Regions from separate parts of the Streptomyces sp. NPDC030799 genome, predicted to be linked through region 2. Evidence: riboswitches for the same ligand, from Rfam matches in the RefSeq annotation. Region 2 holds a riboswitch; the other holds the start of a gene.
What was found. A riboswitch is a leader RNA that binds a small molecule or an ion and turns the genes downstream of it on or off. The one in region 2 is predicted to bind ZMP and ZTP.

Region 1 (3,726 bases), on a different contig from region 2:
TTCCGGACGCCACCGGCACCGATGCTTTCCACGCCGCGTACCGGCAGGCCATGGCGCAGCACGCCGTATTCGTCGTCATCGAATCCGAAAGACGTCAGGTGTGGACGGTCAAAGCGGACACGCTCGCCGTCGGCTCCGGCCACGCCCTCGACGACGCGGTGAACGAGGCGGTCCGGGCCGCGATCACCCGCCTGGTCCAGAACCGTGAGGCCGAATGGGACGCCTTCACGGGCCCGGTGTACTTCATGATGCACGGCGTGCGCAGCGAAGAACGGGCCCGCGAACTCGCCGCCGCCTTGCACGCCGCCCTGTACGGAAACCTTCAGCCGTTGACCCGCACGGTGCCCGGTGCTGACGTGTACGAGTAGCTGATTCGATCCGCCCTCCTGCTCGCTGCGGACTGCTGCCAGTCCGGGAATGAACCCGATCTTTGGTGTCCGAGCTGGTCAGCGAAGCGGTGCGGTATGGCGGTGGCGTGACGGGTTTCGGGATGTGGGCCGGAGCGGGCACGGGGACCGTCACGGTGGAGGATGAGAACGACCGGGACTACGGCATCTGCCGCTCCCGGTGCTGGCGGGAGTGAGCGGCCCGCCCGTCGCCTCGGACGGGCCCCCGAAACCGGGTGGTGGAGTCGGGGGTCGTCAGACACAAGTGCCGCGGGGGACGTGCGCATGCCCCCCGGTACAACGCGCCCGCCGTCGCGGGGTCACGCAGCTGCGCCCACCGGCAACCGCCGGGCCTGGAAGTATGCGACGGGCGTTGCCGGATAGGCTCGACGGCAACTCTTTGAGGTCCCCGGGCGAAACAGTTGGGCGGGCGCTGTGGAAGATCTTCCCTCGGTCGAGACGGCCGTCTCGGTCCACTGCCTGGTGGCGAAGGTGCGCGGGGTCATGGACCACGTCTCGCAGCTTGAACTGCGCGGGCAGCTGACGCAGGTTATAGATCGTGCGGAACGGGCCGTCGTGCTGGACCTGTCGGATGTGTCGTTCTGCGACTCGGCGGGGCTGAACGTGCTGCTGGGAGCTCGTCGTGAGGCGGAGAGAGCTGCGGTGATGCTGGTTCTGGCCTGCGTGCCGATCAAGCTGCGCCGGGTCCTGGAAATGACCGGAGCCGATCAGGTCCTACGGGTCTTTGCCACCATCGATGACGCTGAGGCCGCCCTGAGCAGCTAATGGCTCCGTCGCTCTGGCAGCGCATGATGCCGTCCTGGCTGCCCCACGCGCTCCCGACCGGCGCGCGTCAGTGCGTGATCATCGCCCTGTTCACCCCGGCGGTCCTGATCACACTCACCGCGGCGGTGCCGGCGCTGCTGGTCCTGCCGTTCCTGCCGGACGGGACAGGCCGCACCGTACAACTCCTCACGGCGCACTCGGCAGCGTGCCGCATACGACGTTGTCCAGCAGAGCGGTGGACAACGCCACCTCGTCGCGCCGCTGGGACAGCCGCAAGCCGAACACCTCCCGTGTCTCGCACTGTGGGGGTGTGAACGCCTGGTCCGCTTCCATGACCAGGAAGCGGCCGTTCTTCTTCTTGCTGAGCGTCGCAACGGTGCCGGGAGCGTAACCGGGGGCGATGACGCCGTCGCAGACCACGCGGGACAACAGCTCGGCGAGTTCGGTGTCGACCGGGTGCGACACGGCGGCGAAGTCGCCGTAGGAGGAATTCGGATCGGCGTCGCGGGCACGCAGGTATGCGCTGGTGAGCGCACCGACACTGTCGCGGTCGATGCCGTAGAGCTCGGCGGTGACGTCATCGACGGGGCCGGCCACGGCCGCTCCGGCGGGCGAGACGTGTTTGAAGGAGACAGCGGCCGGCCGGTTCAGGACCCTGCTTGCCTCCAGCACCAGCTGCCAACTGTTGAGTGCGTCCAGCATGTTGATGTAGGACGGGTTGCCCTGCAACAGCCGGACCGGCCATCGGCCGAGCTGCACCGGCGCGGTAGTCGCCGCCGCCTGCTGCGGGTTGATCCCATAGCGCAGATCCACGTCATAGCCTCCTGTGTCAGCGGGACATCACTGACGCAGGCGCCCAGGCGGTCGACGCTCACGCGGGAAAACGGCCGCTCCCCGGTGGTTCTCCACCTTCGCCAGTCGCGACCGGACACGATGCTATCTGCACGAGCGAGTACATAGTTTCGCCGGTCATGCCGTCAGTGCCAGCGGACGCCCGCCCCACCAGATGCCCTTCTCGCTACGGATGCGGACGCGCTCCTTACGTTGGGCGGCAAGGACGTCGGGATGGTGGGCGTTGGCGTTGCGCCAGCGCAGGTATCGGTGCAGTTCACGGGTCTGGACGGTGTGGTTGGGATGGTTCGAGTTGGCCAGGATGCGTTGGTCGGGGTGAAGCACAGCTCCACCTTGTTCTTCCGGGCCCCACTGGCGGATCTTGGCGCCCTTGTGGACACGCGGTCAAGGAAGCGGTCCAGGACGCGCTCGATCCGGTCCAGCTTGGCGTCGCGGTCGGGGTCAGTGGACTCCTTCCAGGTCTTGGTCCGCTGGAAGGTGACGCCGCATCGGGCGAGCAGGCAGCGCAGGGCCTCGCGACCGATGCGGATCACCCGACAGGAGATGCAGCTTCCCGATCACAAAGAAGTCGCCGTCGTCCAGCTCCAGGACGTCCGGGCAGTTGTTCGCTTCGACGGACCCGCGCTCGGCGGGCGTCGATCCGATGCGGCGCATGAGGCTCTTTACGGTGACACAATCGGTGTTATGAACACCAATACGGACTGGGCCTACCGGGTGTTCGAGCCGCACGGGTCCGAGGGCTGGCGCCCCTACGGCAGCGACCCCGAACAGTGGCACGGCGTGATCACCGCCGCCGACACGGACGAGGGCGCCAAGCACGCCATCGGCCGCATCATCGCCGACCTCATGACCGAGTGGGAGAGGACCGGTCTCCACCACGCGATGCACGTGCGCGTCTTCCTCTGGCACGACGAGGCGAGCGAGATGGAGGATGCGGACTTCGTCGTGGAGGTCCGGCCCCGGTCGGACTTCGGCACAGCGTGACGGATCAGGACGCTCGGCGACCGAAATCCGCGTCGGCGGCAACCCGCCCATGGGCACCGAGACCCTGGATCAAGGGAACCGCAGATACGACCTCTCTGTAACGGAGGTCAGGCGCGCAGTCTTCCGGCAGGGGCACCGGGCATGTCCCGCCGTACTGGCCGGCCCAGGCCCGGAACTTGCCGCGGGCCACTTCTTCGCCTCTCCACCAGCCGTGCTGCACCGGCCGCTCGGAGGTAGTGAGCAGCAGGTGGTAGCGGCCCGGGCTGGTCATGCGAGCCGGATCGCTCTCGCCAGGCCCGGCGGTCGGCGGACGTCGGGGCGGTGGCCGCTACGCCGTGGTATGGCGGCGCCTGCGGACGACGTACACACCGAGCGCGGTGAGGATCAGCAGGCCACCGGACGCGCCGAGCCAGCCGGTGCCGGGGCCCGCGATGACGCTGCGCTTGGCGACCGGACGGCCAGTGACGATCAGCTGGCCGGTCCTCTTCACCCGGCCGTGGTGCGCGACCACGGTGACCGGGCACGTGCCGGGCGTGAGACCGGTGCGAACGGTGACCATGGCGTAGTAGCGCGGGTCGTCGCCGTCCGGGGGCTTGGCGTCACGCCGGGTCCGGGTACGTGTCCTTCCACAGCACGCAGACCCTTCCTCCGGCGCGGATCCGGTAGCCGTGCTCGCGGGCGGTGTCGAGGTCGAACGGCGGGGAGAAGACCGGACCGC
Region 2 (3,726 bases):
GACGGTCGCCTACCTCAAGGAGACCGCCGAACAGGCCGGCCTCGACACCGACTGGCTGTCCATGGAGGAGATCGGCTGGGACACCCTCTCCGGCCGTTTCGTCGACAACCAGCTCCGGTTCATCCGCAGCATCTTCAAGCTCTACCCCTGGGAGTGGCTGACCACCGACGCCTTCGGCGGGCACGTCCTGGACACCCTCGACAACGGCGGCGGCACCGGCAGCACCCTGTGGATCGAACCCGCCTGGAAGATGCTGCTCAGCAACAAGGCCCTGCTGGCCGTCCTCTGGGAGCTGTACCCCGGTCACCCCAACCTGCTCCCCGCCTACCTCGACGGCCCTCGCGAGCTGGCCGTCGAGAAGGGCTATGTCGCCAAGCCCCTCCTCGGCCGCGAGGGCGAGGGCGTCACCGTGCACCAGCCGGGCGCACCGGCCGTACTGCGCGACGAGCCCGCCTGCTACCAGCAGCTCGCCCCGCTGCCCGCCTTCGACGGCAACCATGTCGTCCTCGGCGCCTGGGTCGTCCAGAACGAGCCGGCCGGTCTCGGCATCCGCGAGTCCTCCGGGCTGATCACCGACGCGTACGCGCGTTTCCTGCCGCACGTGATCCGCCAGAGCCCAGAACCGCCCGCAGCTGGGCGAGACCCCAGTCCAGGTCCTCCTCGGAGATGACCAGCGGCGGCGCGATCCGGATGGTGACGCCGTGGGTCTCCTTCACCAGCACGCCCTGGTCCATCAGCCGCTGCGACACCTCGCGCCCGGTGCCGACCGCCCGGGCGATGTCCAGGCCCGCCCACAGTCCGCGTCCCCGCACCGCCGTCACCGCGCCCGTGCCGAGCAGCCCCGCCAGCTCGCTGTGCAGCCGCGCGCCCAGCTCGGCCGCCCGCGCCTGGAACTCGCCCGTGCGCAGCATCGCGATCACCTCCAGCGCCACCGCGCAGGCCAGCGGATTCCCCCCGAACGTCGACCCGTGCTCGCCCGGGCGGAACACCCCGAGCACCTCCGCGCTCGACACCACCGCCGACACCGGCACGATCCCGCCGCCCAGCGCCTTGCCCAGCACATACATGTCCGGGACCACCCCCTCGTGTTCGCACGCGAAGGTCCGCCCCGTGCGGCCGAGACCCGACTGCACCTCGTCGGCGACGAAGAGCACGTTCCGTTCGCGGGTCAGCTCCCGGACCGCGGGCAGATAGCCGGCCGGCGGCACGATCACCCCGTTCTCGCCCTGGACCGGCTCCAGCAGCACCGCCACGGTGTTCTCCGTCAGTGCCTGCCGCATCGCCGTCGGATCGCCGTACGGCACGATCTCGAACCCCGGCGTGTACGGCCCGAAGTCCGCCCGGGCCTCCGGGTCGGTGGAGAAGCTGATGATCGTCGTCGTACGCCCGTGGAAGTTGCCGCCCGCAACCACGATCTTCGCCATCTCCGCGGGCACCCCCTTCACCCGGTACCCCCACTTCCGGGCCGTCTTCACCGCGCTCTCCACCGCCTCCGCGCCGGTGTTCACGGGCAGCACCATCTCCATCCCGCACAGCTCGGCCAGCTCCGTGCAGAACGCCGCGAACCGGTCGTGCAGGAAGGCGCGGGACGTCAGCGTCACCCGCTCCAGCTGCGCCTTCGCCGCCTCGATCAGCCGCCGGTTGCGGTGTCCGAAGTTGAGCGCCGAGTAACCGGCCAGCAGATCGAGATACCGCCGCCCCTCCACATCCGTCATCCAGGCGCCGTCCGCCGTGGCCACGACGACCGGCAGCGGATGGTAGGTGGGCGCACAGTGCGCCTCGGCGGCGCTGATGAGGTCTTCTGCAGCGGTCATGGCCTCTCCCGGATCCGACGAGAACACTTCGGGAACACGACGGTGAACTCCTTCCTACCGTCGCTCGCATGGTGGACGCGGGACCTGCGCCGTCCGGCTCGCCCGGTAGGCTGATCAGCGGGCCGTGACTGGCGCGCTGGGATGGGACGGACCATCGGGGAGCGGCCCGACGGGAAACAGTGCCGTGCGCCTGGGCCGAACGTGAACGCTGTACGCACACCGTCCGGAGGTCCTCATGCCAGAGCAGCAGCCCCTCTCCACCGAGTCCACCGCCTTCCGTGCCGCCCTCGACGTCATCCGCGCCGTCGAGCCCCGGGTCGCCGACGCCATCGGCCAGGAGGTGACCGACCAGCGCGCGATGCTCAAGCTGATCGCCTCCGAGAACTACGCCTCCCCGGCCACCCTGCTGGCGATGGGCAACTGGTTCAGCGACAAGTACGCCGAGGGCACCGTCGGCCGCCGCTTCTACGCCGGCTGCCGCAACGTCGACACCGTCGAGGCCCTGGCCGCCGAGCACGCCCGCGAACTGTTCGGCGCCCGCCACGCCTACGTCCAGCCGCACTCCGGTATCGACGCCAACCTCGTCGCCTTCTGGGCCGTACTCGCCGACCGGGTCGAGGCCCCCTTCCTGGAGAAGACCGGCGCCCGCCAGGTCAACGACCTCACCGAGGCCGACTGGGCCGAGCTGCGCCAGGCCTTCGGCAACCAGCGCATGCTCGGCATGTCCCTGGACGCCGGCGGCCACCTCACCCACGGCTTCCGCCCGAACATCTCCGGCAAGATGTTCGACCAGCGGTCCTACGGCACCGACCCGGCGACGGGCCTCATCGACTACGAGGCCCTGCGCACCCAGGCCCGCGAGTTCAAGCCGCTGATCATCGTCGCCGGCTACTCGGCGTACCCCCGCCTGGTGAACTTCCGGATCATGCGCGAGATCGCCGACGAGGTCGGCGCGACCTTGATGGTCGACATGGCCCACTTCGCGGGCCTCGTCGCCGGCAAGGTGCTCACCGGCGACTTCGACCCGGTCCCGCACGCCCAGATCGTCACCACCACCACCCACAAGTCGCTGCGCGGCCCGCGCGGCGGCATGGTCCTGTGCGACGACTCCCTCAAGGACCAGGTCGACCGCGGCTGCCCGATGGTCCTCGGCGGCCCGCTGCCGCACGTCATGGCCGCCAAGGCCGTCGCCCTCGCCGAGGCCCGGCAGCCCGCGTTCCAGGACTACGCCCAGCGCATCGTCGACAACTCCCGCGCCCTGGCGGAGGGCCTGATGCGCCGGGGCGCCACCCTGGTGACCGGCGGCACGGACAACCACCTCAACCTGATCGACGTCGCCACCTCCTACGGCCTCACCGGCCGCCAGGCGGAGTCGGCCCTCCTCGACTCGGGCATCGTCACCAACCGCAACGCCATCCCGGCCGACCCCAACGGCGCCTGGTACACCTCCGGCATCCGCATCGGCACCCCCGCGCTCACCACCCGTGGCCTCGGCACGGCCGAGATGGACGAGGTCGCCGGCCTCATCGACCGCGTCCTCACCACCACCGAGCCGGGCACCACGAAGTCGGGCGCCCCGTCCAAGGCGGCCCACGTCCTGGACGAGAAGGTGTCCCAGGAGATCGCCCAGAGGGCGACGGACCTGGTGGCCGGCTTCCCCCTGTACCCGGAAGTCGACCTGGGCTGACAACTCCGCAAGGGGCAGCCAACCCGACGGGGCGCGGGGCCGCATCGCCATGCGGCTCCGCCGCGGGGCGCGACCCGCCACAACCGGTCCGTGGTCCCCACGCACCGGCCCACCCCCACCTCTCGGGCCGATGACACCCCAGCCGATGAGAGAATGGGCGACATGGCCACTGCTGATCGCCCCCGCGTGCTCTCCGGCATCCAGCCCACCGCCGGCTCGTTCCAC

Region 1: linked by a shared signal. The riboswitch ahead of ACZ41I_RS15805 (hypothetical protein) and the one ahead of ACZ41I_RS18925 (glycine hydroxymethyltransferase) in region 2 are both predicted to bind ZMP and ZTP.

What each region holds. Positions count from the first base shown of each region.
Region 1 is NZ_JBVIDS010000005.1:469,094-472,819, reverse strand. Features, by position in the region: gene ACZ41I_RS15820 (hypothetical protein) at 1-368, shown strand, start outside; gene ACZ41I_RS15815 (hypothetical protein) at 434-583, shown strand; gene ACZ41I_RS15810 (STAS domain-containing protein) at 822-1,172, shown strand; gene ACZ41I_RS15805 (hypothetical protein) at 1,359-1,985, opposite strand; ZMP/ZTP riboswitch at 2,020-2,104, opposite strand; partial or broken gene ACZ41I_RS15800 (IS630 family transposase) at 2,142-2,560, opposite strand; gene ACZ41I_RS15795 (hypothetical protein) at 2,709-3,008, shown strand; gene ACZ41I_RS15790 (LPXTG cell wall anchor domain-containing protein) at 3,337-3,567, opposite strand; gene ACZ41I_RS15785 (hypothetical protein) at 3,608-3,726, opposite strand, start outside.
Region 2 is NZ_JBVIDS010000007.1:80,143-83,868, reverse strand. Features, by position in the region: partial or broken gene ACZ41I_RS18935 (glutathionylspermidine synthase family protein) at 1-607, shown strand, start outside; gene rocD (ornithine--oxo-acid transaminase) at 570-1,814, opposite strand; ZMP/ZTP riboswitch at 1,929-2,017, shown strand; gene ACZ41I_RS18925 (glycine hydroxymethyltransferase) at 2,050-3,501, shown strand; gene trpS (tryptophan--tRNA ligase) at 3,664-3,726, shown strand, end outside.